DNA from 3 places in the Nocardioides sp. NPDC059952 genome. Region 2 is predicted to be linked to each of the others. Evidence: riboswitches for the same ligand, from Rfam matches in the RefSeq annotation. Region 2 holds a riboswitch; each other region holds the start of a gene.
What was found. A riboswitch is a leader RNA that binds a small molecule or an ion and turns the genes downstream of it on or off. The one in region 2 is predicted to bind cobalamin.
Positions count from the first base shown of each region.

Region 1: it holds a riboswitch for cobalamin, as region 2 does, so the genes downstream of both, ACFV9G_RS21355 (nitrite reductase) here and ACFV9G_RS29090 (ABC transporter substrate-binding protein) in region 2, are expected to answer to the same signal.
Region 3: it holds a riboswitch for cobalamin, as region 2 does, so the genes downstream of both, ACFV9G_RS24330 (FecCD family ABC transporter permease) here and ACFV9G_RS29090 (ABC transporter substrate-binding protein) in region 2, are expected to answer to the same signal.

Region 1 covers NZ_JBHWLY010000054.1:4,569-16,667, reverse strand. The annotation lists gene kdgD (5-dehydro-4-deoxyglucarate dehydratase) at 1-459, shown strand, start outside; gene ACFV9G_RS21380 (aldehyde dehydrogenase (NADP(+))) at 503-1,996, shown strand; gene ACFV9G_RS21375 (enolase C-terminal domain-like protein) at 1,993-3,330, shown strand; gene ACFV9G_RS21370 (sulfite exporter TauE/SafE family protein) at 3,359-4,153, shown strand; gene ACFV9G_RS21365 (ion transporter) at 4,195-5,019, shown strand; gene ACFV9G_RS21360 (ABC transporter substrate-binding protein) at 5,005-6,171, opposite strand; cobalamin riboswitch at 6,274-6,479, shown strand; partial or broken gene ACFV9G_RS21355 (nitrite reductase) at 6,535-6,723, shown strand; gene ACFV9G_RS21350 (precorrin-8X methylmutase) at 7,354-8,022, shown strand; gene cobJ (precorrin-3B C(17)-methyltransferase) at 8,019-9,569, shown strand; gene cobM (precorrin-4 C(11)-methyltransferase) at 9,566-10,333, shown strand; gene bluB (5,6-dimethylbenzimidazole synthase) at 10,333-10,950, shown strand; gene cbiE (precorrin-6y C5,15-methyltransferase (decarboxylating) subunit CbiE) at 10,947-12,099, opposite strand, start outside.
Region 2 covers NZ_JBHWLY010000121.1:921-9,673, forward strand. The annotation lists gene ACFV9G_RS29080 (ABC transporter ATP-binding protein) at 1-595, opposite strand, end outside; gene ACFV9G_RS29085 (FecCD family ABC transporter permease) at 675-1,820, opposite strand; gene ACFV9G_RS29090 (ABC transporter substrate-binding protein) at 1,817-2,854, opposite strand; cobalamin riboswitch at 2,908-3,095, opposite strand; gene ACFV9G_RS29095 (NAD(P)H-dependent oxidoreductase) at 3,119-3,817, opposite strand; gene ACFV9G_RS29100 (sugar ABC transporter ATP-binding protein) at 3,996-5,522, shown strand; gene ACFV9G_RS29105 (ABC transporter permease) at 5,519-6,562, shown strand; gene ACFV9G_RS29110 (ABC transporter permease) at 6,639-7,712, shown strand; gene rhaS (rhamnose ABC transporter substrate-binding protein) at 7,718-8,749, shown strand.
Region 3 covers NZ_JBHWLY010000072.1:659-8,792, reverse strand. The annotation lists gene ACFV9G_RS24340 (ABC transporter substrate-binding protein) at 1-924, opposite strand, end outside; gene ACFV9G_RS24335 (ABC transporter ATP-binding protein) at 921-1,769, opposite strand; gene ACFV9G_RS24330 (FecCD family ABC transporter permease) at 1,766-2,770, opposite strand; cobalamin riboswitch at 2,881-3,069, opposite strand; cobalamin riboswitch at 3,154-3,372, shown strand; gene ACFV9G_RS24325 (ribonucleotide-diphosphate reductase subunit beta) at 3,499-4,497, shown strand; gene ACFV9G_RS24320 (ribonucleotide reductase N-terminal alpha domain-containing protein) at 4,512-6,209, shown strand; gene ACFV9G_RS24315 (hypothetical protein) at 6,229-6,357, shown strand; gene ACFV9G_RS24310 ((2Fe-2S) ferredoxin domain-containing protein) at 6,354-6,713, shown strand; gene ACFV9G_RS24305 (cobalamin biosynthesis protein) at 6,701-7,627, opposite strand; partial or broken gene cobC (Rv2231c family pyridoxal phosphate-dependent protein CobC) at 7,624-8,134, opposite strand, start outside.

The DNA of each region.
Region 1 (12,099 bases), on a different contig from region 2:
GACGAGGCCGTGGCACAGCTGGCCGAGCGCAACCCCACGCTGATCGGCTTCAAGGACGGCATCGGCAACATCGAGCAGATGACCCGCACCTACGCCCGGGTCGGCGACCGGCTCATCTACATCGGCGGCCTGCCGACGGCGGAGACGTTCGCGCTGCCGCTGCTCCAGCTCGGCGTGAGCACCTACTCCTCGGCGCTGTTCAACTTCGCGCCGCAGTGGGCGATCGAGTTCTACGATGCCGTACGCGCCCAGGACCGCGACGAGGTCTACCGTCGTCTCAACGAGTTCGTGATCCCCTACCTCGACATCCGGGACCGTACGGCCGGCTACGCCGTGTCGATCGTCAAGGCCGGTCTGGCCGCGATCGGCCGACCCGCCGGCCCGGTCCGCCCGCCGCTGACCGACCTGCGCGAGGACGAGGTCGCCGAGCTGCGCGACCTGATCGCCCGGATCTCCTGACCGGCCCGAGACCAGCAGAGACCGACCCGATAGGAAAGGGACCATGACCTACCGCTCGATCATCGCCGGAGCCGACTCCGAGCAGCCTGACGTCACCGCGGCCACCAGCGCCGCGGCGGAGGCCTTCGCCGGCTACCGCGCCACCTCCCCCGAAGCCCGGGCGGACTTCCTCGAAGCCGTCGCCGCCGAGATCGAGGGGGCCCGGGCCGAGATCGTCGAGGCCGCCGTCGCCGAGTCGCACCTGCCCGAGGGCCGGATCAGCGGCGAGGTCGGCCGCACGACCGGTCAGCTCCGGATGTTTGCCGGCGTCGTGCGACGCGGCGACCACCTGGGCGTACGCATCGACCCGGCGCTCCCGGACCGGACCCCGCTCCCGCGGGCCGACATCCGCCAGCGCCAGATCGCGCTGGGTCCGGTGGCGGTCTTCGGTGCCAGCAACTTCCCGCTCGCCTTCTCCACCGCCGGCGGCGACACCGCCTCGGCGCTGGCCGCGGGCTGCCCCGTGGTGGTCAAGGGCCACCCGGCGCACCCGCTCACCGGTTACCTGGTCGCGCAGGCCATCACCCGCGCGGTCGAGAAGGCCGGGCTGCACGCCGGCACCTTCTCCTTCCTCCTCGACACCGACTTCAAGGGCGGCATCGAGCTCGGCCAGGCCCTCGTGGTCGACCCGCGGATCAAGGCCGTCGGCTTCACCGGCTCCCGCGGCGGCGGGCTGGCGATCGCCGCGGCTGCGGCGGCCCGGCCCGAACCGATCCCGGTCTACGCCGAGATGTCCTCGATCAACCCGGTCGTCATCCTTCCCGGGGCTCTCGAGGGCGACACAGATGCGCTCGCCGCCGCCTACGTCGGCTCGCTGACCCTCGGCTCCGGCCAGTTCTGCACCAACCCCGGCCTGCTCTTCCTCCCGAAGAGCGAGGCGGGGGACGCCTTCCTGGCCGCCGCCGGCCGGGCCACCGCCGAGGCCATCGGCGCGACCATGCTGACCTCCGGCATCGCCGCCGCCTACGAGAAGGGCACCGCCGCCCTCCGCGCCACCGACGGCGTGACCGTCGTCGGCGAGGGCACCGCCGGGGAGACCGACGCCCCCGCGCCCCAGATCGTCGAGGCCGCCCGCCTCGCCGGCGTGACCGACGAGGTCTTCGGTGCCTCCGGCGTCGTCGTCCGCTTCGACTCCGTCGAGGACCTGCTGCCCAGCCTGGCCTCTCTCGAGGGCCAGCTCACCGCGACCGTCCACGCCACCGAAGCCGACAACGAGGCGGCGGCGCAGGTCGTCTCCGCGCTCGAGGTCAAGGCCGGACGGATCCTCTTCAACGGCTGGCCCACGGGCGTCGAGGTGGGCCACGCGATGGTCCACGGCGGCCCGTTCCCGGCCACCTCCGACTCCCGCACCACCTCGGTCGGCAGCCTCGCGATCGAGCGCTTCCAGCGCCCTGTCGCCTACCAGGACGTACCTGCCGCCCTCCTCCCGGAGGCCGTACGCGACGACAACCCGTGGCACCTCGCCCGCCGCGTCGACGGCGAGCTGCAGCTGCCATGAGCCTCACCACCACTGTGCCCACCATTGGGAAGGTCGAGGTCGTCCCGGTTGCGGGCCACGACTCGATGCTGCTCAACCTCAGCGGCGCACACGCGCCGTTCTTCACCCGCAACATCGCGATCCTCACCGACTCCGAGGGCCGCGAGGGCGTCGGCGAGGTCCCGGGCGGCGAGCCGATCCGCCGCACCATCGAGGAGGCTGCCGAGCTGCTCGTGGGGCAACCGGTCACCCGCTACCGCACCCTGCTGCGGCAGGTCGCGGAGCGCTTCGCCGACCGCGACGCCGGCGGTCGCGGGGCCCAGACCTTCGACCTGCGTACGACCGTCCACGCCGTCACCGCGCTGGAGTCCGCGCTCCTCGATCTCGCAGGTCAGGCCCAGGGCGTTCCGGTCGCCGAGCTGCTCGGCGACGGCCAGCAGCGCGAGAGCGTGCCGATGCTCGGCTACCTCTTCTACGTCGGTGACCCCGACAAGACCGACCTGCCCTACCTGCGGGAGCCGGACGCCGCCGACGAGTGGGACCGCGTCCGCAGGGAGGTCGCGCTGACCCCCGAGGCCGTCGTACGTCTCGCCGAGGCCGCTCAGGCCCGCTACGGCTTCGCCGACTTCAAGCTCAAGGGCGGTGTCCTCGCCGGTGAGGAGGAGGTCGCTGCGGTGACCGCGCTCCATGAGCGGTTCCCCGACGCCCGGATCACCCTCGACCCCAACGGTGGCTGGCTGCTCGCCGACGCGGTCCGGCTCCTCGAGGGCAAGGACGACGTGCTCGCGTACGCCGAGGACCCCTGCGGCGCCGAGGGCGGCTACTCGGGGCGCGAGATCATGGCCGAGTTCAAGCGCGCCACCGGGCTGCGTACCGCGACCAACATGATCGCCACCGACTGGCGCCAGATGTCCCACGCGATCCGCACCAACGCCGTCGACATCCCTCTCGCAGACCCGCACTTCTGGACCATGTCCGGCTCCGTCCGCGTCGCCCAGATGTGCCACGACTTCGGGCTGACCTGGGGTTCCCACTCCAACAACCACTTCGACGTCTCACTGGCCATGTTCACCCACGTCGGCGCCGCCGCGCCGGGGGAGATCACCGCGCTGGACACCCACTGGATCTGGCAGGACGGCCAGGGTCTGACCGAGTCTCCGCTGGAGATCCGCGACGGTGCAGTCGCGGTCCCGGACGCGCCCGGGCTCGGGATCCGGCTCGACCACGACCGGGTCGCGGCCGCGCACGAGCTCTACCTCGAGCACGGGCTCGGCGTACGTGACGACGGCGTCGCCATGCAGTACCTGGTGCCGGGGTGGACGTTCGACCCCAAGCGCCCGTGCCTGGTCCGGTGAGCGCGGAGGCAGCGCGAGTGTCGGCCCGGTGAGCGCCGAGCTCGCCTGGCTCCTGCTCGCCGGCGTCGGCGCGGGCCTGACCGGTTCGGTGGCCGGTCTGGCCTCGCTGGTCAGCTACCCCTCCCTGCTGGCCGCGGGGCTGCCGCCGGTCGTCGCCAACGTCACCAACACGGTGGCCATGTTCGGCGTCACCGGCGGCACCATCGCAGGGTCGCGGCGCGAGCTGCGCGGCCAGGGCAGAAGGATCGCCTGGCTGGCCCTGGCCTCCTTCCTCGGCGGAGCAGTCGGCGCTGCTCTTCTGCTCACCACGCCGGCCGAGGCGTTCGAGACGGTGGTGCCCTGGCTCGTCGGCGCCGGGGCGGTGCTCCTGCTGCTCCGCGACCGGATCCGGGCCTGGGCCGCGGCCCGCGCAGCCGCGCGGCCACCACGGCAGGCGTCCCCGGCAGGTGTCGAGGAGCGACGTACCCTGGCCCGCGGGTTCGGCTGGGGCGTCATCGTGTTCGTGCTCGGCATCTACGGCGGCTACTTCGGCGCCGGCGTCGGGATCATCGCGCTGGCCGTCCTCGTGCTCGAGCGCACCGAGGCCCTCGCGATCACCAACGCGGTCAAGAACGTCGCCACCGGCGTGGCCAACGGCACTGCCGCGATCGCGTACGTCTTCTTCGCTCCAGTGAGCTGGCCGGCCGCGATCGCCCTCGGAGCGGGTGCCGTGATCGGCGGCTTCCTGGGGCCGGCGATCGTCCGGGTCGCCCCCGAGCGCCCGCTGCGCTGGCTGGTCGGTCTCGCCGGCCTCGGCCTCGCCGTCCACCTGGCGACCAGCTAGGCTCCGGCCGCTGTCACGGGTCACAGGAGGACGAAGCGAACATGGGTTCGGAAGACATCTCGGTGCGCGGGCGGATCCGCGCGCTGGTCGATGACGACACCTTTCAGAAGGTGATCATCGGGGTGATCATCCTCAACGCGGTGGTCCTCGGCGTGGAGACGATGGTCCCCGAACATCTCGCCCACGAGCTGGCGCTGCTCGACAGCGTGCTCCTCGGGGTCTTCGTCGTCGAGCTGGTGCTGCGGCTGGTGGCGTACGGCCCCAGGTTCTTCCTCGACCCGTGGAACATCTTCGACACCGTGATCGTCGCGATCGCGCTGGTGCCAGCGACCGGACCGATGTCGGTGCTGCGGGCGCTGCGGATCCTGCGCGTGCTGCGCCTGGTCAACTCGGTCCCGTCCATGCGTCGCGTCGTCGACGGCCTGATCAAAGCGGTGCCGGGGATGGGCGCGGTCGCTGGGCTGCTGGGGCTGATGATGTACGTCGCGGTGGTCATCTCGACCAACCTCTACGGCTCGATCGCTCCGGAGTACTTCGGCGACCTCGGCACCAGTGCGTTCACGCTGTTCCAGACCATGACCGGGGAGGCCTGGCCCGACATCGCCCGCGAGGTGATGGCCGAGGACCCCTCCGCCTGGATCTTCTTCGTCGTCTTCATCCTGGTGATGACCTTCGCGGTCCTCAATCTCTTCCTCGCCGTGGTCGTCTCCGGCATGGAGAGCGTCGAGACCCTCGCCGAGCACGAGGAGGAGTCCGACGCCGAGATGATGGCCGTCCTCACCTCGATGCGCGAGGACCTCACCGCCGTACGCGAGGAGCTGGCCGCGACCCGGGCCGAGCTGCGGTCGGAGTCAGCTGCCCGGTGAGGTGATCTCCTGCAGGACCACGTTGCGGGGGCCGTCGGCAGTGCCCCTGACCACCCGCAGGAAGTAGGGCTGGTCGGGGTTGTGGTTGGGGTCGAAGGACCAGTTCCCGCGGGGGCTGACGATGGTGCCGACCGACCCGAGGGAGTCGGCGATCTCGTTGCGGTTGACGTCATCGGAGAGGCCGAGCGCCTTGTCGAGCGCGGCCGCGGCGTCGTAGGCCTGCACCGAGTAGACCGTCGGGGTGGCGTCGTACGCCTTGCGGTAGTCCTTCACGAAGGCGTCGTTCATCAGCGAGTCCATCGTGTCGCTGTAGTGCAGCGCGGTCCGCACGCCGGATGCCGCGCCGCCCAGCGCGGACAGCACGTCGCCCTCGGTGAGGAACCCCGGGCCGTAGAGCCGGATTCGCTTGGCCAGACCCGACTCGCGGTACTGCGTCACGAACGCCTCCGCCTCCTTCCCGGCATAGGCGGCGAAGATCGCGTCCGCGCCCGACTCCTCCACCTTGTCGAAGAGCCCCGACCACTCCTCGGTCACCCCCGCCGGGGTGTAGCTCTGACCCGCCACGGTGCTGCCGGACGCCTCGAGGGCGATCATGAAGCTGTCGGAGAACTCATGACCGGTTGCGTCGTCGGAGCCGATGACGTACGCCGAGCCCCGGTCGGTTCCCTGGGCGACCGCCTTCCCGAGCGCGCTGCCCAGGTCCGTGTTGGTCGAGGACGTACGCCACAGGTAGTCGGACCCGTCGGCGAACCCGTCGGCACCGGCGCCGGTCACGATCAGCGGCGTCTCGCTGTTGATCGCCACGTCCTTGGCCGCCAGCGCCGTCTCCGAGCTCACCACCCCGACGACCGCCTGGACCTCGTCGTCCTGGATCAGCCTGGTCACCGCGGCGACGCCGATCTCGGTCCGGTCGCCCTCGTCGGCCTCGACGACGTCGATCAGCCGGCCGCCGAGCTTCCCGCCGTGCTGATCGAGGTAGAGGTCGAAGCCCCGGGACATGTCGGTGCCGATCGACTTGTGGACGCCGGAGGTCGGCACCACCAGACCGATCGAGACCGTCGACTCCGAGGTCGTGGCGCAGGCCGTCAGGCTGAGTGCGAGCGCCGAGATGGGCGCGAGAACGAGCAGCTGCCGATGAACCGAGCCTGTCACGGGGGACTCCATCTGTGGGGTGGCGCCGGGAGGTTCCGAGTAGGCGAACCCTGGCACAACCGGCGGCCGGAGGGCGAGCAATTCGGTGCCGTGTCCGCAAGTGGGTAGTCTCGCCCTGCCAGTCGTACTCCATGCCTGATGGGGTCAGGGAACCCGGTGAAAGTCCGGGACTGACGCGCAGCGGTGAGGATGACGGGCGGGGCACGCACTCCTTCCGAGGAGGGCAGTCACTGGAGCCTGGCTCCGGGAAGGCGCTCCGCTCCGATCGATTCCGAGTCCGAAGACCTGCTGGCTCTGGCGGCATCCGCCGCCAGGTCACCACGTGCCCCGCGCAAGGGCACATGACGCAGAGCAGGTGTCCTGATGTCGCGAGTCCGAACCGACCGGTGCCCCGGAGTCGGTCGTCCGTGGGCGGCCGAGGACGGCCTGCTGGTGCGGCTGCGCCTGATCGGCGGGTCCGTCTCCTCCGCCGCGCTGCTCTCGCTGATCTCCGTGGCGGAGACCTACGGCGACGGACGAATCCATCTCACCGGCCGCGCCAACCTGCAGGTGCGCGGCCTGCCCTCCGTCGACGGCGCGCTCCCGGGTGAGGTACTCACCGCCCTGAAGGCGACCGGTCTGGTGCCGGCGCAGACCCATGAGCTCGTACGCAACGTGATGGTCTCCCCGCAGACCGGGCTCGCCGGCGGACGGGCCGACCTGCGCGGCGTCGCGGCGTCGCTGGACCGGCTGCTGTGCGCCTCGCCCCGTCTGGCCGCGCTGCCGGGGCGGTTCCTCTTCGTGCTCGACGACGGCCGCGGCGACCTGGTCTCGCGGGAGTGCGACCTGGGCGTGGTGGCGCTCTCCGCGGCTGAGGGTCAGCTCCGGGTCGGTGGCTCGTGGGGGCCGGTCGTGCCGCTCGCCGAGGCCGCCTACCGGTTGGTCTCGCTCGCTGCCCGCTTCCTGGACGTACGCGGCGAGGGGCCGTCCGCGCCCTGGCATGTCGCCGAGCTCGACGCACCGATGGTCGAGCCGGTCGCGGCCGACGCCCGGGTGCCGGCGCCGGCCACGGAGCTCGGCTTCGGTGAGGTGCCCGGCGGCGAGCACGTCGGCTTTGCCGAGGGGACGCTGGACCGGGCGGCGGTCACGGCGCTGGCCGAGCGGGCGCCATCGCTCGTGGTGACGCCGTGGCGCGGCGTACTCGTGCCCTCACCGCAGGTCCGTCCGACCCGGCGCTACGACTACATCGACCAGGGTCCGGCGATCTACGTCGACTCCTTCGCGACCATCCGGCGCGAGGCCGACCTCTCCGCGGTCCCGGCCGACGCCGAGCGGCTCGCGGTGCGGATGATCCACGGCAGCGGGCAGGTCGACCTCGCCGCCGATCTGGACATCCACCCCGGCCTGGTGAAAGCCGCGCGGGGTGCCTTGGAGGCCGGGGCGCCGATCCTGTGCGACGCGACGATGGTCGCGACCGGGGTCACGCGCAGCCGGCTCCCGCGCGAGAACGAGGTGCTCTGCATGCTCGGTGACGACCGGGTCCCGGAGCTGGCCCGGATGTGGAGGACGACCCGCACCGCCGCCGCGCTGTCCCTGTGGGAGCCCTACCTCGAGGGTGCGGTGGTCGCCATCGGCAACGCCCCGACGGCGCTCTTCCATCTGCTCGAGATGATCCTCGACGGCGGCCCGCGGCCGGCCGCGATCGTCGGCTGTCCGGTCGGCTTCATCGGCGCGGCCGAGTCCAAGGAGGCGCTCGCCTCGTTCGCCGCCGATCACGGGATCGACATCCCCTTCGTCACCGTCCGGGGTCGCCGTGGCGGCTCCGCGATGACCTCCTCCGCCCTCAACGCACTCGCCCAGGAGCAGGAATGAGCACTCCGATCCGTGGGAGCTTCACCGTCGTCGGGATCGGCCCGGGCGACCCCGAGCTGATCACCCTCAAGGCCGCCCGGATCGTCGGCGCGGCATCCGTGGTCGCCTACCACGCCGGGGTGCGCAAGCAGTCCCACGCCCGCCGGATCGCGTCGTCCCTGATCCCAGCGGAGGCGATCGAGGAGGAGCTGCGCTACCCGGTCACCACCGGGACCACCTCGCACCCGGGCGGCTATGTCGGGGCGATGGCCGAGTTCTACGAGTCCTGCGCGGTCCGGCTCTCCGCTCACCTCGACGCCGGCCGCGACGTCGTCCTGCTCGCCGAGGGCGACCCGCTCTTCTACGGCTCCTCGATGTATCTCCACGACCGGTTCAAGGAGATCTACCAGACCTCTGTGGTCCCCGGGATCCCTGCCTTCGCAGCCGCCACCGCCGCGGTCTCCACCCCGCTGGTGCGCCAGACCGACGTGCTCACGGTCCTGCCGGGAACGCTGCCCGAGCCCGAGCTCGCCCGTCGACTGGCCGACACCGAGGCGGCGATCATCATGAAGCTCGGCCGGACCTTCCCCGCGGTTCGTTCCGCGCTCGCGGCTGCCGGGCGGCTCGAGGGTGCCTGGTACGTCGAGCGTGCCTCGCAGCCCGAGGAGCGCTGGCTTCCGGTGGCCGACGTCGACCCGTCCTCCGTGCCGTACTTCTCCCTCATCGTGGTGCCGGGAGACACGGCTCCCGCACCTGCCGCGGCGCGGCTGCGGCAAGAGCTACCCGCGGTCGAGCCTGTCGAGGCGGCGCGCGGGGGCGTCTCGACGGGCTCGACCGGCGGGGAGGTCCTGGTCGTCGGGCTCGGGCCGGGCCCCGACGGCTGGCTGACCCCCGAGGCCAGCTCGGCGCTGGCCGAGGTCGGCCATGTCGTCGGCTACGCGCCGTACGTCAACCGGGTGCCGCAACGCGAAGGCCTGCGGCGGCATGCGTCGGGCAACACCGTCGAGGTCGACCGGGCCCGGCACGCGCTGGACCTGGCGGTCGCGGGGGAGCGGGTCGCCGTGGTCTCTGGCGGTGACGCCGGTGTCTTCGGGATGGCGTCAGCCGTGTTCGAGGCTGCCGAGGATCCGGCCTACGCCGGCGTACGCGTCCGGGTGCTGCCCGGGGTCAGCGCCGTCCAGGCGGTGGCCGCGCGGGCGGGCGCCCCGGTCGGGGCCGACTTCGCGGTGATGTCCCTCTCCGACCGGCTCAAGCCGTGGTCCGTCGTCGAGGACCGGCTGCGCGCGGTCGCGGCCGCCGACCTCGTGCTGGCCATCTACAACCCGGCCTCGCGCTCGCGCACCGAGCAGATCGGGCTGGCTCGCGACGTACTCCTCGAGCAGCGCAAGCCGGACACCGTGGTCGTAGTCGGGCGCGACGTCGGGCGGGCCGAGGAGTCGCTGACCGTGACCACTCTCGGCGAGCTGGATCCGGCCTCGATCGACATGAAGTGCCTGGTCATCGTAGGCGCGAGCTCGACCCGGGTCACCGAGGCCGGGCAGGTCTGGACGCCGAGGTACGTGCGGTGACCGGCCAGCAGGCCGTCCACTTCGTCGGCGCCGGTCCAGGCGCCGCTGACCTGCTCACCGTGCGCGCGACGAGGATGCTCGCGGCCGCCGACGTGGTGCTCTATCCCGGCACCTACCTCGACCCTGAGGTGCTGGGACACTGCAGCCCCGCGGCCGTGCTGGTCGACACCCAGAAGCTCGATCTGGACCAGATCGTCGGCGAGATCGTCGCCGCCCATCGGGGCGGCAAGCAGGTCGTACGCCTCGTCTCCGGCGACCCGTCGGTCTACTCGGCGGTCGCGGAGCAGACCCGGCGGCTCGATGCCGCCGGGGTGCCCTGGGACGTCACGCCGGGCGTGCCCGCCTACGCGGCGGCAGCAGCGCTCGTGGGACGGGAGCTGACCGTCCCGCTGGTGGCGCAGTCGGTCGTCCTCACCCGGACCCAGGCCCGGTCGACGGCCATGCCGGAGGGGGAGTCCCTGGCCGCGTACGCCGCGACCGGCGCCACGCTCGTGCTCCACCTCGCGATCCGGCGCACCCGCGAGCTGATGGCCGAGCTGTTGCCCTACTACGGCCCCGAGTGCCCGGTCGTGGTCGTCTACCGTGCCAGCCAGCCCGACGAGCTGGTCCTGCGCGGGACGGTCTCCACGATCGGCGACGCCGTCGAGGAGGCCGGCCTGCGACAGGCCGCTGTGATCCTCGCCGGGCCCGCGCTGGCCCGCGACGGGGGCGAGTCGTTCCTCTACGACGCGGCCCGCCCGCGAAACCTGGAGGCGCGTGCCTGATGGACCTCTACGACGCCATCAACCGCCGCCGGGACACGCGCGCGGAGTTCACCGGCGAGCCGGTCGCTCCGGACGTTCTGGAGCGGCTCCTCTCCGCAGCCCACGCCGCCCCGAGCGTCGGCATGTCGCAGCCCTGGGACTTCGTGCTCGTACGCGACGCCGACCGCCTCGAGCGCTTCCACGCCCACGTCGCGACCGAGCGCGACACCTTCGCCGCGACCCTGGCCGGCGAGCGGGCCGAGACCTTCTCCCGGATCAAGATCGAGGGCATCCGCGAGTCCGGGCTGGGCATCGTGGTCGGCTACGACCCGACCCGCGGCGGCCCCAACGTCCTCGGCCGCCACGCCATCGCCGACGCCGGCCTCTACTCAGTCGTCTGCGCCATCCAGAACCTCTGGCTCGCGGCCACAGCCGAAGGACTCGGCGTCGGCTGGGTCAGCTTCTACCGTGAGGAGTTCCTGCGGGACCTGGTCGGCATGCCCGAGGGCGTACGTCCCGTCGCCTGGCTCTGCGTCGGGCCCGTCGCCGACCTCCCCGACGTCCCCGACCTGGAGCGCTTCGGCTGGCGCCACCGCTCGCCGCTCTCGACGGTGGTCCACGAGGAGAAGTTCGGCTAGTCCGTCAGTATCTCCGGGCCACTGACCGGATCGACACCTCGCGAGTGCTGACGCGCGCTGTAGGACCAATGCACGACCGTGCGCTGGGGTGCCCAGCCGCGGAAGGTGCCGATCGCGTCGACGGACTCCACCGAGATCCGGGTCAGCTCGCCGCCCAGCTCGGCGTGCTGTCGCGCCAGGAGCTGCTCGGTCTCCAGGGTGACGCCGTGGACCACCAGGCGCCCGCCGGGGCGCAGGGCGGCGAGGCAGGTGTCGAGCACGCCGGGGCGGGTCGCGCCGCCGCCGATGAAGATCGCATCCGGGGCAGGGAGGCCGGCCAGGGCATCGGGTGCACGGCCCTCGACCACGCTCAGTCCCGGAACCCCGAGCCGGGCGGCGTTGCGGGCGATCCTGGCCGCCCGCTCGGAGCTGCCTTCGATCGCGGTCGTGGTGCAGGTCGGATGCGCCCGCATCCACTCGATCCCGACCGAGCCGGCACCGGCACCCACGTCCCACAGGTGCTCCCCAGGAGCCGGCGCCAGGCGGGCCAGGGCCGAGGCCCGCAGGTCCCGCTTGGTCAGCTGGCCGTCGTTCTCGAAGGCTTCGTCGGGGAGGCCGGTGGACCAGCCGTAGAGGGATGCCCCGGCGCACTCGATCGCCACGATGTTGAGCCGGGGTGACTCGCCCGTCCAGGTCGAGGCGGTCGCGGTCCGGGCGCTCTCCGTGTCCGCTCCCAGCTCTCCCAGCACGGTCATGGTGGAGGCCCCGAAACCGGCTTTGGCCAGGAGGATCGCGACCGAGGCGGGGGTCGCCTCGTCGGCGGAGAGGGCCAGGATCCGGCGGCCGGGAGCGAGCTCGCGCGCGACCAGCGACACGTCGCGGCCGACGAGGCTGACGACCACGCACGTCTCGGCCGCCCAGCCCATCCGGGCGCGGGCGAGGGCGACGGAGGAGACGGCCGGCTCGATGCGTACGTTCTCCCGGCCGAGGAGCGTGATCAGCGTCGTGCCGATGCCAGAGACCAGCGGGTCACCCGAAGCCAGGGCGACCGCGTCCCCGATGCCGTCGAGCAGCGCCGGGAGGCCCTCGCGCAGCGGGGAGGGCCAGGGCTCGCGCCGCTGGCCGGGGACGTCCGGGACGAGGTCGAGATGACGCTTGCCGCCGAGGAGG
Region 2 (8,753 bases):
CGAGGTTGAGGTCGTGCAGTGCGACCAGGCAGGTCGTGGGCATCCGGCGGACCAGTGCGAGCAGGGCCAGCTGGTGGCGTACGTCGAGGTGGTTCGTCGGCTCGTCCAGGAGCAGGATCTCGGGCTCCTGGGCGAGCGCCCGAGCGATCTGCGTACGCTGCCGCTCGCCGCCCGACAGGGTCGAGAAGCGCTGGTCGAGGCGGTCGGCGATGCCGGCGTGGGTGGCCGCCTCCACGATGACGGCGCGGTCGTGGGCGCTGTCGGGCGCCCAGGCCGGGCGGTGCGGGATCCGGCCGAGCGCGACGACGTCGCGTACCCGTAGGTCCTGGCTGGTCGCCGGCTCCTGCTCGACGACCGCGAGCCGTCGCGCCAGCCGGCGCCGGGACATGCCGGCGAGCGGGCTGCCGTCGAGCAGCACGTCCCCGGAGTCCGCGGGCCGCAGCCCCGCCAGGATGCGGATCAGCGAGGACTTCCCGGAACCGTTGGGCCCGAGCAGCCCGACGGTGACGCCGTCCTCGACCTGGAGGGAGACGTCGTCGACGACGAGGCGCCCACGGGGAGCCCATCGGACCCGCCCTGCCTCGAGCGCCGTCATCGGGCCGCCTCCGTAGCGCAAGCGCCAGAATACGGACGCGACCCGATGACAGGCTGACGGGTCGCTCGCTGACGCTCGCTCATCGGCGGGCCCTCATCAGCACCAGGGCGAAGGCGGGCACCCCGACCAGCGCGGTCGCCACCCCGACCGGGAGCTCCTCGGGGTCGATCACGGTCCGGGCCGCGGTGTCGACCCAGATCAGGAAGATCGCGCCGAGCAGCGCGGTCGCCGGGAGCAGCAGCCGGTGTCCGGGGCCGACCAGTGCGCGTGCCAGGTGCGGCAGCACCAGCCCGACGAAGCCGATCGCGCCCGAGGTGGACACGATGACGGCCGTCATCAGCGCCGTCAGCACCAGGAGCACCGCCCGGATCCGGCCGACGTCGACTCCGAGGGAGGCCGCCGCGTCGTTGCCGAAGGCGAACGCGTCCAGCCAGCCGGCGCCCGCGACGCAGCAGAGCAGCCCGCCGAGCACGATCACCCCGCAGACCAGGACGTCGGTCCAGCTCGCCGAGGAGAGCGACCCGAGCAGCCAGAACAGCACCCCGCGCGTCTGCTCGGCGTCGGCCGCGGTGAACACGATGAACGAGGTGAGCGCCGAGAAGAGCTGGGTGGCGGCGATGCCGGCCAGGACCAGCCGGTCGGTGGTGCCGCCGGCGAGCGAGGCCAGCAGCAGCACGAGTGCGAACGAGACGAGCGCTCCCGCGAACGCCCCGGTGGAGAGCCCGATCGCGCCCGATCCGACGCCCAGCACGACGATCGAGACCGCGCCGGTCGAGGCTCCTGAGGAGATGCCGAGCACGAACGGGTCGGCGAGCGGGTTGCGCAGCAGCGACTGCAGGATCACCCCGCAGATCGCCAGTCCCGCTCCGCATATCCCCGCCAGCAGCGTACGTGGCAGCCGCAGGTCCCACACGATGCTCTGCTGGAGCAGGGTGAGGCCGGAAGAGCCGAGGCCGACCCGGTCAGCCACGACCCGGTAGACGTCGGTGACGCTCAGGTCGGATGGCCCGACGGTGATCGCCCCCGCGACCGAGGCCAGCACCACCAAGGGCGCGACCAGCAGGACGCCGGTGACCCCGATCGCCGAGGCGTCACGTCCGTCGGCCGAGACGTCGCCCGCGTCGGTCGAGATGTCACGTACGTCGGCCGAGACGTCATCGCCGTGCCAAGTCGGCCGACCGGGGTGACGCTTCGGCTGATCGGAGCCCGGCGTACGCAGTCTCATAGGCCGAGGTCGGCGAGCTGCTCGGCGACGTTCTCGACGGCGTAGACGGTGCGGATCGACGGGTTGAGCTCGGCGCCGGAGAGAGTCACGAAGCGGTCGTTCTTCACCGCCTCCATCTGCGACGTGACCGGGTTGGTCTTCAGGTAGTCGATCTTCGCGCGGGCGGTCTCGGCGGTCTGGCTCTTGCGGGTCAGGTCGCCGAGGACGATGACGTCGGGGTTGCGCTCGGCGACGGTCTCCCAGTTGATCTGCGGCCATTCGTCGGTGGTGTCGTCGAAGACGTTCTCCACGCCGAGGGTGCGCCCGATGATCCCGGGGCCGCCGCAGCAGCCGGCCAGGTAGGGCGACTCCGAGTTGGCGAACCAGTACATCGCGCTGACGTCTCCGGCCGGTGCCTCGCTCTCGGCGTTCTCGAGCCGCCGGGACAGGTCGGCGACGAGCTCCTCGCCCCGCTCGGGGACGCCGAAGATCCGCGCCAGGTCGGTGATCTCGCCGAGGATGGTCTCGATCTCGAGGGCGTCGTGGCGGGTGCCGTCGTCGTCGCCCTCGTTGTCCTTGAGGCACTCGGCGGGGGAGAGGTAGGAGCCCACGCCGAGCTTCTCCAGGTTCTCGGGTGTGGTCACCCCGCCCTCGCCCAGAGTGCTGGCGAAGGAGGCCGTGACGAAGTCCGGCTCGGTCTCCAGGACGCGCTCGTAGGAGGGCGCGTTCTCGGCCAGCCGAGGCACGTCCTCGTTGGCCGCGGCCAGCGAGTCGAGCACCGGGTCGGTCCAGGTCGCGGAGCCGACGACACGGTCGGCCAGGCCGAGCGAGAGCAGGATCTCCGTGGAGCCCTGGTTGAGCGAGACGACACGCTCGGGAGGTGCATCGAGGGTCATCTCGCGGCCGCAGTTGGTCAGGGTGATCGGGAAGCCGGCGGTGCCGGCGGCCGCCTGCTGTGTCCCGGAGGGCTGGTCGGCGGCGCAGCCGGCCAGCGTCGAGCCGAGCACCAGAACGGTGCTCGCGGTGAGAGTTCGGATGGTGCGGGAGGGGTGCACGTCGGTCCTCGAGCGGGTCGCGGGCTGGTGCGCGTCGCCCGTGCTGACCGGCAGCGGTGTGCTGCAGGGCCAGCAGGTCTTCGGACTCGGGATCGACCGGCGCGAGACGCCTTCCCAGGCCCGAGGGCCCAGTGGCACAGTGTCCCGTCCGTCACCCACACCGCTGCGCGTCAGTCCCGGACTCTCACCGGGTTCCCGTGCCGGGACTACGTCCCGAGCGGCTGGCCAGAAGACCGTAGCAGGCGACTCCGCCCGCGCGGGGCCTCAGCCCTCGCGATGGGCGCTCAGCCCGTCCTCCCCGGGCGCGACCGAGTCGTGGAGCCTGATCGTGTGGTCGTAGTGCTCCTCGGCCATCGGCCGGTAGTCGATCCGCGGCTCCCTCATCACGCCCTCGAGACGTACGGTCAGGTCGGCCTCGATCCGAGCCATGAGCTGCGGGTTCATGGTGTCGGCGTCGGTGATCAGGTGCGGCCGCAGCGGGTCCATCCCGGTGTACCAGAACGTGCCGTGCAGCAGGGGCCACAGGACGTCCTCGATGTCGCCGCTGATCCCACGCGGACCGAGGGTCGCGGCCCGGTCGCCGGCGGTGACGACGGTCAGCGCGCGCTTGCCGACCAGGCCGCCCTTACCGTACTTGAGCGGCTTGCCGGTCTCCGGATCCGGTACGTCGAAGGCGAACCCCGACTCGAAGACGCGGTCGATCCAGCCCTTGAGGATGGCCGGCACCGAATACCACCACAGCGGGAACTGCACGACCAGCAGATCGGCCTCCCGCAGCCGGTCCTGGTGGTGGCGTACGTCAGCCTCGCCGCGCTCCACCAGAAGTGGATTGAAACCTTCTCGATAGAGGTCGATCTCATCGACGCTCCAGCCGTCCGCGCCGAGGGCGTTCATGCCGACCTCACGCAGCCGTCCGTTGAGTGATGCCGAGTGCGGATGTGCCCATACCCAGAGTGCGTGCATAGGGCTCTGAACGCCGTCTGACGCGGTGGGATTCCCGCCTGGAGACAGGCCGGCGCCGACACGGTCTGATGACAAAGTCCGGATCTCGCTCAAATTAGCGGCCTCAGAGTGTTGACGTATGTGATTGCCATCACTAGCGTAAACCAGGCTTGAAACCTTTCAATTCGAGGAGCTGCCCATGCCGGACACACCCGCCGCACTGGAGCTGCGGGACGTGGCCAAGTCGTTCGGCCCCGTACGCGCCCTCCGGTCCGGAAGCCTCCGGGTCGAGGCCGGATCCATCCACGCGCTCGTGGGGGAGAACGGAGCCGGGAAGTCGACCCTGGTCAAGATCGTCGCCGGGCTCTACCGTCGTGACGCCGGCGACTACCTGCTCGCCGGGGAGCAGGTCGACTTCCGCAACACCGCCGACGCCAAGCAGGCCGGGGTCGCGGTCATCTACCAGGAGCCGACCCTCTTCCCCGACCTCTCCGTCACCGAGAACATCTTCATGGGGCGCCAGCCGACCAACCGCTGGGGCAAGATCGACCGCGCCGCGATGCGCACCGAGGTCGTCGAGCTCTTCGCCCGGCTCGGCGTCCCGATCGAGCCCGACCGGCCGACCGAAGGCCTCTCCATCGCCGACCAGCAGCTGATCGAGATCGCCAAGGCGCTCTCGCTCGACGCCAAGGTCTTGATCATGGACGAGCCGACCGCTGCCCTCTCGGGCAACGAGGTCGACCGGCTGATGACCGTGGCGCGCACGCTGCGCGACCAGGGCTGCGCCGTCGTCTTCATCTCGCACCGCTTCGACGAGGTGTTCGCGCTGTGCGACACGATCACCGTGATGCGCGACGGCGCCTACATCTCCACCGACCCCATCTCCGAGGTCACCGAGGACGAGATCGTCCAGCGGCTCGTGGGACGCGAGGTCTCCGACCTCTACCCCAAGCTCGAGGCCACGGTCGGCAAGCCACTGCTCGAGGTCACGGGCCTCACCCGCACGGGACTGTTCCAGGACATCAGCCTGACCGTCCGCGAAGGTGAGATCGTCGGCCTGGCGGGCCTCGTCGGTGCCGGGCGCAGCGAGGTCGCGCAGGCGATCTTCGGCGTCGACCCCTACGAGAGCGGCGAGGTCGTCCTCGACGGACGCCCGGTCCCGCCGGGTGACCCGAGGCGGGCGATCGAGATGGGTCTGGCGTTCGTCCCCGAGGACCGTCGTCAGCACGGTCTCGTCCTGGACGCACCGATCTCGCGCAACATCACGCTGCCGATGAGTGGCCGGCTCGCTCGCACCGGGCTGATCAGCAGCGGTATCGAGAACCGCTCGGCCGCCGACTGGGCCGCCCGGCTCGAGGTCAAGGCCGCGACGCTCGACACCCTGGCCGGCACCCTCTCGGGCGGCAACCAGCAGAAGGTCGTCCTGGCCAAGTGGCTCTCGACCCGGCCGAAGGTGCTGATCATCGACGAGCCCACCCGGGGCATCGACGTCGGCACCAAGTCCGAGGTCCACCGGCTGCTCTCGTCCCTGGCCCAGGAGGGGCTCGGGATCCTGATGATCTCCTCCGAGCTCCCCGAGGTGCTCGGCATGGCCGACCGGGTGATCGTTCTCAGCGAGGGCCACCAGACGGCCGAGCTGAGCCGCGAGGAGGCGACCCCCGAGGCCGTCATGCGCGCGGCGACGGCCCACCACTCCGCCACCCTGAACATCAGCGAGGCATCATGACCACCACGCTCGACGCGCCCGCTCCGGCCGCGCCGCAGCCACGCCACCGAGCAGCCAACCGGCTGACCTGGCTTCTCAAGCAGCGCGAGACCGGCATCGCCATCGCCTTCATCCTCCTGCTCGTGGTGACCACTGCGGTCAACCCCAACTTCCTGTTCAGCACGGACGGCTGGCGCGACCTCACCCTGACCCCCGCGATCCTCGTCTGCCTGGCGATCGGCCAGGCGATGGTGATCATCACCCGCAACGTCGACCTCAGCGTCGGCTCGACGCTGGGCCTCACCGCCTACCTCGCCGGCCGGCTCTTCCTCGACACCGGGCTCCCGGTGATCGTGGTCGTCCTGATCGCCGTCGCCGCGGGCGCCGTGCTCGGCCTGGTCAACGGGGCGCTGGTCGCCTTCGCCAAGGTGCCGGCGCTGGTCATCACCCTCGGCACGCTCTACGTCTACCGCGGGATCATGCTCGAGTGGGCCGGCAGCGACCGGATCAACGCCTCCGACATCCCGCCCGGGCTGCTCGACTTCGGCACCGGGTCGTTCCTGTTCATCCCCAACCTCGCCTGGATCTCGTTCGCGCTGCTGGCCGTCGTGATCTACCTGATGCGTTCCACGCGCGCCGGCCGCGAGTTCTACGCGATCGGCTCCGACCCCGACGCCGCCACGCTCTACGGGCTGCGCGACAAGCGCCGGGTCCTGCAGGCGTTCGCCACTTCGGGTGCGCTCGCCGGCCTCGCCGGGATCCTGTACGTCTCCCGCTACGGCACCATCAGCTCCGGTGTCGGCCAGGGCATCGAGCTCGAGGCGGTCGGCGCCGCGGTCGTCGGCGGTGTGGCCATCTTCGGTGGCAGCGGCACCGTCCTCGGGGCGGCGCTGGGGGCGTACCTCCTCACCACCATCAACCGGGCGCTCCCGGTCCTGGGCATCCCCGACTTCTGGCAGCAGGCCGTGGTCGGCGCGCTGATCATCGGCGCGATCGTCCTGGACCGCTACTTCGCGCGCCGTCAGCACGACAAGCTCCTCGCAGAGAGGGAAGAATCATGAGTGAGCGCCAGCGAACGGCAACAAGCCTCAGGCCGCCACGTCCGTACGCTTCGTTCCCCTCGACGGAGGTGGCGGCATGAGCCTCCTTGCCTCTGAGAAGGCGCCGACGAGGACGTACGCCGCCCACGCCAAGCCGTGGTGGCAGCGCACCCTGATGACCAGGGACACGGCGATCATCGCCCTGCTCGTCGTCGTGTGGACGTACGCCTCGATCGCGATCCTCAACTTCTCCGACCCGATCACGGTCTACTTCCTGGTCCTCGACATCGCGCCGATCCTGCTCATCGCGCTGCCGATGACGCTGATCATCATCACGGGCGAGATCGACCTGTCGGTGGCCAGCGTCGTCGGACTCTCCAGCGTCCTGTTCGGGGTGCTGCACCGCGAGGGCCTGCCGATGGTCGCCGCGATGGTGCTCGCCCTGCTCGCCTGCGCGGTCGCGGGAGCGCTCAACGGCGTGCTCGTCACCCGCTACGGGCTGCCGTCGCTGGCCGTCACGATCGGCACCATGGCGCTCTTCCGCGGCATCGCGGTCGGAGCGCTCGGCACCACCGCGATCACCGACTGGCCCGACTCCTGGCAAGACCTCGTCCAGGCCCGGATCGGCGACTCCCAGATCCCGCTGATGACGATCCCGCTGGTCGTCCTGATCCTGATCTTCGCCGTGGTCCTGCACTTCACCCCCTTCGGGCGCGGCATCTTCGCGGCCGGTCTCAGCAAGGACGCGGCCCGCTTCTCCGGCGTCAACGTCGACCGTACGAAGCTGATCCTGTTCACGCTCAGCGGGCTGGTCTCGGGGTTGGCGGGCATCTACTTCACGCTGCGCTACGGCAGCGCGCGGGGCGACAACGCCACCGGTATGGAGCTCCAGGTCATCGCGGCGGTGCTGCTCGGCGGGGTGTCCATCTTCGGTGGCCGGGGTGCGATCCCCGGCGTCATCGCCGGCGTCGTCCTGATCGGGACGATCGGCAGCGCGCTCCGCCTCGACGGGACCAGCGCCAACCTCATCCAGATCATCACCGGCGTACTTCTCATCGCAGCAGTCATCGCGGCCAGCGTTCTCGGCTGGACCGGCCGCATCGTCGGCACCTATCGCCGGCAACACAGCTCGGACGAACCATCCTCTAAGAACTCAAAGAAATCGGAGTGAGAGACATGACCAGCAAGTTCCGACGCGCAGGCAGTGCCGTCGCCATCGTTGCGGCCCTCGGCCTCGCCCTGTCCGCCTGTGGCGGCGGTAGCGACAGCGGTAGCGATGGAGAGGGTGGCGGCGACACCAGCAGCATCACCTTCATCCCGAAGAACCTCGGCAACCCCTACTTTGATGCCTCCGACACCGGCGGCCAGAAGGCCGCCGAGGAGATCGGGACCACGTGGAAGCAGGTCGGCCCGACCGAGTCGACCCCCGACTCCCAGGTCAGCTTCATCAACACCGCGACCCAGCAGCGCGCCGGCGCGCTCGTGGTCTCGGCCAACGACCCGACCGCCATCGGCGACGCCCTCGAGGAGGCCCGCAACGCCGGCACCAAGGTCGTCACGATGGACTCCGACACCGAGCCCCAGTTCCGTGACGTCTTCGTCAGCCAGGCCGACGCCGCCGGCATCGCCAAGAGCCAGGTCGACCTGATCGCCGAGCAGATCGGCGACAAGGGCGAGATCGCGATCCTCTCCGCGGCGGCCAACGCCACCAACCAGAACGAGTGGATCAAGCTGATGGAGGAGGAGCTGGCTGCCAGCCACCCCGACATCAAGCTCGTCGACACCGTCTACGGCAACGACGACGACCAGACGTCCTTCGACAAGACCGCGGGTCTGCTGCAGTCCCACCCGAACCTCAAGGGCATCATCAGCCCGACCACGGTCGGCGTCGCCGCGGCCGCGCGCTACCTGTCCGACTCGCAGTACAAGGGCAAGGTCGCGCTGACCGGCCTCGGCACCCCGAACCAGATGCGGGAGTACATCAAGGACGGCACCGTGAAGTCCTTCGCGCTGTGGGACCCCGAGCAGCTCGGCTACCTCTCCGCGTACGCCGCCGACGCGCTCGCGTCCGGTGACATCGAGGGCAAGGAGGGCGACAAGTTCGAGGCCGGTGACCTGGGCGAGTACACCGTCGGTGCCGACGGCGTCGTCGTCCTCGGCGAGCCGACCGTCTTCGACGAGTCGAACATCGACGACTTCGACTTCTGAGTCC
Region 3 (8,134 bases), on a different contig from region 2:
CGCGGTCAGGTCGCGCGAGGCCGGGTGGGCCTGGAGGACCTTGACCTTCTCCTCGTAGGACTGGCCGGGGTAGTCCACGAAGTAGATGACGTCCGGGTCCGCGGCGGCGAGACGCTCCCAGCCGACCTCGGTCCAGGTGTCCTCCACGTCGGCGGTCGCGTTGGTCACCCCGGCGGTGTCGAAGATGGCCTGCGGAGCGCCGAAGGAGCCGGAGGTGAAGATCGCGTCGATGCCGGAGTCGAAGAGGAACGCGGTCGGCGCCTTCGCAAGGCTAGGCGCGCTCTCCAGGGCCTCGCGGCGCTCGTCGATGTCGGCCGCGACCTTCTTCGCCTCCGAGCCGTGGCCGGTCAGCTCACCGATGTTGAGCAGGTCGGTACGCAGCGCCGTCCAGGCCTCCATCGTGCCGCGGTCGCCGTCCTCCTGCCGGCAGGACTCACTGAGCAGGTAGGTCTCGATGCCGTGCTCCTCCACGGTCTCGGGCACCAGGTTGCGTGACTCGCTGAAGCCGTAGTTCCAGCCCGCGAACATCAGCTGCGGCTCGAGCGCCAGGACGGTCTCCAGGGTCGGCTGTTCGTCCCCGACGACCTTCAGCTCCCCGACCCGGTCCTTCGGGTAGGCCAGCTCGAGCAGCTCCTGGTCCCGGGCGATGCCGGTGACCGCGACGAGGTTCTCCCGGGCACCGACGGCCAGGGCGATGGAGATGATCCCGCCGTCGTACGCGTAGAGCTCGGTGACCGGCTCGTCGACGGTCACCTTCTCGCCACAGTTCTCGACGGTGATCGCGCCGTCGTTCTCCTGGGCCGCGGTGCCGACGCTGGTCTTCTCCGCCGCACCGCAGGAGGTGAGGATCGTCGAGCCGAGTGCCAGCGCGGCCAGGCAGGCGAGGCCGCCGCGACGTACGGGGATGGTCGGGAGAGAGGTCATGCCGAGTGGTCCTTCCGGGGGTGGATGAGCAGATGGGGCTGGTCCAGGTGCGGGTGGGGCACCTGGACGGAGCCGACGCCGAAGTGGAGATCGACGCGGATGGTGTCGAGCACCTCGGCCGGCGGCCCGTGGGCGACGACGGTCGCCGGGCCGCTGTCGGGATCGCTGCCCCGCGGCCGGCCGAGAACCGCCAGCTGGTCGAAGGAACGCAGCGCCAGGTCGAGGTCGTGGATCGTCGCGACCAGGGTCTCGGCCCGGTCGGCGACCGTCCGCAGCAGCCGCAGCTGCCAGGCGACGTCGAGATGGTTCGTGGGCTCGTCCAGGAGCATCACCGGGCTCTCCTGGGCGAGGCCGCGGGCGAGCACCGCCCGGCGCCGCTCGCCGCCGGAGAGGCGGTCGCAGGGGTCGTCGATACGGTCGGCCAGGCCGACGGCATCGAGCGCGGCCCGGACGATCTCGCGCTCCTGCCGTCCGCCTCGCGACCACGGCCGGGTGCGCGGCACCCGGCCCAGCGCCACCATCTCGCCGACGAGCAGCTCGGCCGAGGCGACCTCCTCCTGGGGGACGTACGCAAGCCGGCGGGCGCGTTCGCGCGAGCCGATCCGGGAGATCTCCTGGAGCCGACCGGAGTCGTCGGCGAGCTGGGCCTGCCCCGTGCTCGGCCGCAGTACGCCGGCCAGGATGCGCAGCAGCGTCGACTTCCCCACCCCGTTCACGCCCACGATCCCGAGGCTGGTCCCCGCAGGTACGTCGAGGTCGACATCGCGCAGCACCTCACGCTCGCCCAAACGGGCCCCGACCCCGCGCAGCCGCAGCACCGGCCCCGCGCCGCCGCGCCCACTCATCGAGCACCGCCGAACCGGTAGCGGCTCCGGCCCATCAGCAGCAGGAAGAGCGGTGCACCGACGACGCCGGTGACCACCCCCAGCGGGATCTCCTGCGGTCGGGCCACCATCCGCGCGAGCACGTCGACCCACAGCAGGAAGAGCCCGCCGCCCAGCGCCGCGACCGGGAGCACCACCCGGTGCCGGGCCCCGACGAGCAGCCTGGCGGCGTGCGGCACGATCAGGCCGACGAACCCGATCCCGCCGCTCACCGCGACCAGCACCCCGACCAGCACCGAGAGGCCGACGAACAGGGTGCCGCGCAGCGCCGCGACGTTGACGCCGAGCGCTGCCGCGGTCTCCGGCCCGGCGGCGAGCGCGTCCAGCCACCGGTGCAGCGCCAGCATCCCGGCGGCAAGCACGAGACCGACGACCGCAGGCACCCACAGCTTCTCCCAGCTGGCGCCGCCGACGCTGCCGAGCATCCAGAACATCACCGAGTTCGCGGCCCGCGGGTCGTCGCTGGCGAAGACCAGGAAGGAGGCGATCGCGGAGAGCCCCGAGGAGAGCACCACCCCGGAGAGCACCAGCCGGATCGGGGTCAGTCCGCCCTGCGCGGTCGCCACCAGCCAGACCAGCAGCGCTGCCCCGATCGCCCCGAGCAGGGCACCGGTCGAGACCGCGTAGATCCCGAAGCCGACCAGGGCGCCGGTGGTGATCGCCGCCGTCGCCCCCACGGCTGCACCGGAGCTGATGCCGAGCAGGAACGGGTCGGCCAGCGGGTTGCGTACCAGGGTCTGCATGCCGGCGCCGGCGACGGCCAGCCCGGCGCCCACGACGAGCGCCATCAGCGCGCGCGGCAGCCGCAGCTCCCACACGATCACGTCCCATCTCCCGGTGGCCTCCCCCTCGAGCCGGTCGGTGACCGTGGCGACGACCTCGGTCAGCGGGATGTGCTCGGAGCCGAACGCCAGGGACGCCACCACGCTCAGCGCCGAGGCGAGCAGCAACCCGGCCACCAGCGGTAGGAACGGGACGCGTCGCCTCCCGGCACGAGCACGGGCGCGATCACGGGCACGGTCTTCCACGGCGGTCGGCCTCTCAGGTCCTCTGGACCCTGGTCGCGAGGGCCGTGACGTACATCTGAGCCGACAGGTTTTCGGACTCGGGTTCACCCGGCGAGGCCGCCTTCCCAGGGACTCGTCCCCAGTGGCTTCTCAGCATCGCCGTCGCCCTCACCGCTGCGCGCCAGTCCCGGATTCACACCGGAGTTCCCTGGCATCCGTCAGGATGCGTTCGACTCGGCGCCGAGGCTAGCACGGGTCGTCGAACCGGTGCCGGGGATGTTTCCGACGACACGGCGAAGCACAAGATCTAGGAAGTTGCATTGGTGTAATTCCCGCATATAGTGGTCCTCGCAGCTGGTTCTCCTTCCTCGGCGACGGGGCGGGAGAGGCAAGAGGGAACCCGGTGTGAGTCCGGGACTGCCCCGCAGCGGTGAGTGGGAACGACCGCCGTCACGAAGCACTGGGAGCAAGCCATGCCCCTGGGAAGCGACGGCCACTAGGACCGAGCACGATGACGCCCACGAGTCCGAAGACCTGCCAGTGCCCACCTCATGGTGGGGTCCGCGACCTCGAGGGAAGGTCAGGGGATCGAGCGCGTACGACGCCGTCCTCTCCTGCCCCGGCACGGATGCACGAGACATCCAGCGGGCCGCGGGGCTCGCCTGAACAAGGGGGCATGGGGCTTGATCGACACCGAGGGTCTACCGATCCGCACGGAGAAGTCGGCGTACGTCTTCGACTATCCGATGGCCGAGGACCTGGCCAAGAAGCAGCGGAGCATCTTCTGGACGGCCGAGGAGATCCCGGTCGAGAACGACAAGCAGGACTTCCTGGTCAACATGACCGACGCCGAGCAGGCCGCGGTCAAGACGACGCTGAAGCTGTTCACCATCTACGAGCTGATCCTCGGCGGCGAGGTGTGGGGCGACCGGCTCTTCCACTCCTTCCCGCGGCCTGAGGTCCAGATGATGACCAACGCCTTCTCGTTCGCCGAGCTGAACATGCACGCGCCGTTCTACGCCAAGCTCAACAAGACCCTGATGATCGACACCGAGGAGTTCTACGACTCCTACAAGAACGACCCGGTGCTGGCCGAGCGGATCGCCTTCGTGTGGGACGCGATCGCCGACGAGGACCTGCTCTACGCGCTGAGCGTCTTCACGCTGATGGAGAACTGCGTCCTCTACTCCAACTTCGCCTTCCTCAAGCACTTCCAGTCCGGCGGGAAGAACCTGCTGCAGAACGTGATCAGCGGCATCAACTTCTCCGCCCGCGACGAGAACCTGCACGCCACCGGCGGCGCCTGGCTGTTCAACACCACCCTGGACGAGTACGCCGCCACCGTCCCGGCCGACAAGTTCGAGGCCGAGCGCTCCGACCTGTTCGAGCGCGTCCGCGGCGTCGCCGAGCACCTCTACGCCCACGAGGCCCGGATCGTCGAGATGCTCTTCGCCCACGGGCCCATCACCGGCATCGACCAGGCCGACCTGGAGGCCTTCGTGAAGTCCCGGGTCGACATGACGCTGGAGAACATGCGGATGGAGCCGCTGTTCAGGGTCGAGGACAACCCGATCGCCGAGTGGTTCTACAGCGGCATCAACGGCACCCAGTTCCACGACTTCTTCCAGGTCACCGGCAACGAATACAACCGCAACATCGGCGAGACGGAGTTCAGCTTCTAATGAGTAACAGCCTGATGAGTGACAACAGCTGGGAAGCACTCTCTGCCGAGCGCAAGGCGCTGCAGGCTTCGGGCACCGTGCCCGCCTTCATGACCACCGCGGGCTACGCGATGTTCAAGGCCAAGTACACCGTGGCCGACCAGAGCGTCCGGGAGCGCTACGAGACCATCGCGGCCACCGCCGGCGACCTCGCCGACGAGATGTACCCCCGCGAGGACGGCGTCTCCTGGCAGGAGCCGTTCTTCGAGGCGATCTGGAACGGCTGGCTCTCGCCGTCGACGCCGGTGCTCTCCAACCTGGGCACCGACCGCGGCCTGCCGGTCTCGTGCGAGGGCTCCTACGTGGAGGACTCGGTGTGGGGCTTCTACGAGACCCTCAAGGAGGCCGCGATCCTGTCGCAGAACGGGTTCGGCACCTCGGCGTACCTCGGCGACGTCCGGCCCCGGGGCGCGAAGTTCTCAGACAACGGCAAGGCCAACGGCGTGGTCCCGGTCTTCTGCAACTTCGTGGAGATGACCAACCAGATCAGCCAGGGCGCCACCCGGCGCGGCTCCTGGGCGGGCTACCTGCCGGTGGACCACCCGGACTTCTACGAGCTCGCCGACCTGATCTTCCGCGAGCCGGCCAACAAGAACATCGGCTGGATCTTCAGCCAGGCGTTCATCGACCGGATGCTGGCCGGCGACAAGGACGCGCTCGAGCGCTACCAGCGGGTGCTGAAGATCCGGGTGGTGCTCGGCAAGGGCTACATCTGGAAGGTCGACACCGTCAACGCGGCCCAGACCGAGTCCTACAAGGCCAACGGGCTGGAGAACAAGGCCTCCAACCTGTGCTCGGAGATCACCCTCTTCTCCGACGAGGACCACTCCTACACCTGCGTGCTCTCCTCACTGAACCTCTCGACCTATGACGAGTGGAAGGACCAGGACACGGCGTACGTCGCGACCGTCTTCCTGGACGCGGTCGCCGAGGCGTTCCTGCGCAAGGCCCGCACGATCCGTGGTCTGGAGCGGGCCGTGCGCTACACCGAGAAGGCCCGCAGCCTGGGGCTCGGCGTGATGGGCTACCACGACTACCTGCAGAATCAGCGGGTGCCGTTCGAGTCCGACAAGGCGGCGGCGCTCAACAAGGACATCTTCGAGCACATCTCCGCGCGTGCCGACGCCGCGTCGCGGTGGATGGGCGCGGCCGCGGGCATCCCGGAGTGGTGCGTCGGGCGACGCAACTCCCACCTGATGGCGATCGCGCCGACGATGAGCACCGCGGTGATCGTCGGCGGCACCAGCCAGGGCATCGAGCCGTACGTCGCCAACGTCTGGAACCAGACCACCTCGGCCGGTGAGATGCCGCGAGCCAACCAGAACCTCGTCGAGGTGATGAAGGAGCGCGGCGTCTACGACCAGGAGCACATCTCCGACATCATCGACAACGGCGGTTCCGTGCAGCACGTCACCTGGCTCGACGAGCACGAGAAGGACGTCTTCAAGACCGGCTACGAGATCGACCAGGAGATCCTGCTCGCCCGGGCCTCGGACCGCCAGGCCTACATCGATCAGTCGCAGTCGCTGAACCTGTTCTTCCAGGCCGACGCGACACCTCAATACATCAGCAAGATCCACAAGCTCGCGCTGCTCGACCCGAACATCAAGAGCCTGTACTACCTGCGCTCGCGGGCCGGGATCCAGGCCAGCAAGCAGAACCGCACCAACTGACCCAGTTCGACGGAGAGGCATGAGCATGAACGAGAACCCGACCACCGAGGCCACCGACGCCATCGACGACCTGACCTGGGACGACTGGAGCGACGCCGCGGTCTGTGCGATCGAGAACGGCCCGGACTGCGAGGCCTGCGAAGGATGAGCGACCCGGCCCTCGGGCGGCCGACGCTGACCGTATGCCGCGGTTGCTGCTGCGGGTCCGAGCGGAAGTCGCCCGGGGTGGACCACGCGGCCGTGCTCACGACGCTGAACGCGGCGGCCGGGGAGTCGGCGACGGTACGCGTCGCCGACTGCCTCGGCCCGTGTGAGCGCGCCGATGTCGTGGTCGTCGGCCCCTCACCCGAGGGCCGGCAGCGCGGGGCGCGGCCGGTCTGGGTCGCCCGGGCCGGGTCGACCCGGGTCGCTGACGCCCTGGCCGAGTGGACCCGCGCCGGCGGGCCGGGCATCGCCGTTGCTCCGCCCGCGGTCCTGGCGCGGGCCTTCCGTCACGGGCGCTGAACGATGACGGCGTACGCCGCCGCGACCAGGGCCGCGCCGATGCCGACCCTGCGGGCCAGCGTGGTGGCACTGACGACGTCGGCGGGGGCGGCGTCGCGGCCGTCGCCCATCACCGCGCGGTGCTCGATCCGGTTGCCGTAATAGCGGTTCGTACCGCCGAGACGGATGTCGAGGGCGCCGGCGAAGGACGCCTCGACGACGCCGGCGTTCGGGCTCGGGTGCTGCGCGGCGTCGCGGCGCCAGGCCGTCCACGCCTGCTTCGCGCGCGAGGGCGCGGCGGCCAGGGTGAGCAGGCCGGAGAGCCGGGAGCCGGGCAGGTTGAGCAGGTCGTCGAGGCGGGCGCTGGCCCAGCCGAAGTGCTCGTAGCGGTCGTTGTGGTGCCCGACCATCGCGTCCAGGGTGTTGGCGGCTCGGTAGCCGAGCAGGCCGGGTACGCCCGCGACGGCACCCCACACCAGGGGCGCGACCACCGCGTCGGAGGTGTTCTCGGCGACGCTCTCGACGACGGCCCGGGAGACCTCGGAGGCGTCGAGCTCGTCGGTGTCGCGGCCGACGAGGTGGGTCAGCCGCTGCCGCGCGGCGGGGAGGTCACCGCGGTCGAGATGTTCGTGGACGGCGAGGGCCTCGCGCTCCAGCGAGCGGCCGCCCAGGACCGCCCAGGTGGCTGCCGCGGTCACCAGGGTCTTCCCGGCCCGGCCGGGAGCGAGCCGCTCCGCGGCGGCGCCGAGGGCGACCGCTCCGCCGACCAGGGTCGCGGTGTGGAGCACGCCGCGGGCCCGGTCGTCGGCGTACCACGTCTGTTCGGCCCGCATCGCGACCATGCCGAACCCGGCGACCGGGTGGTAGCGCCGTGGGTCGCCCAGCAGGCGGTCGAGCGCGAAGCCGGCGAGGATCCCGATCGCCCGCGGGCTCACCCTGCTCCCCTGGTCTTCCGCAGGGCGGCCAGGAGCTGGTCGGTCGGCTCCTGCGGGCGCACCGCGATCCGCACCCAGTCCGGGCCGAGCCCGGGGAAGGTGTCGGCGCGGCGTACGGCGATGCCCCGCTCGCGCAGGGCCTCACGGACCCCGGCGCCAGGGCGGGCCAGGACGAAGGAGGCGGTCGAGGCGACGTACTCGATCTCCTGGTCACGCAGGCCGGCCTCGAGGTGGCTGCGCCAGGCTGTGATCCGCTCGGCGCGCTCGCGGGCCTCGGCGCTCGCCCGCTCGGTCGCGCAGGCGAGCATCGCGGCGGCGGCGGTGGCCGAGACCGACCACGGGGTGCGTACCGCCTCCAGGTCGCTGATCGCGGTGGCGTCGCCGACGACGTAGCCCGCGCGGACCCCCGGGATCGACCAGTGCTTGGTGAGGCTGCGGATCACCAGCAGGCCCTCGGCGTGCTCGCCGGTGAGCGTCTCGGGCTCGCCGGGGACCGCGTCCATGAAG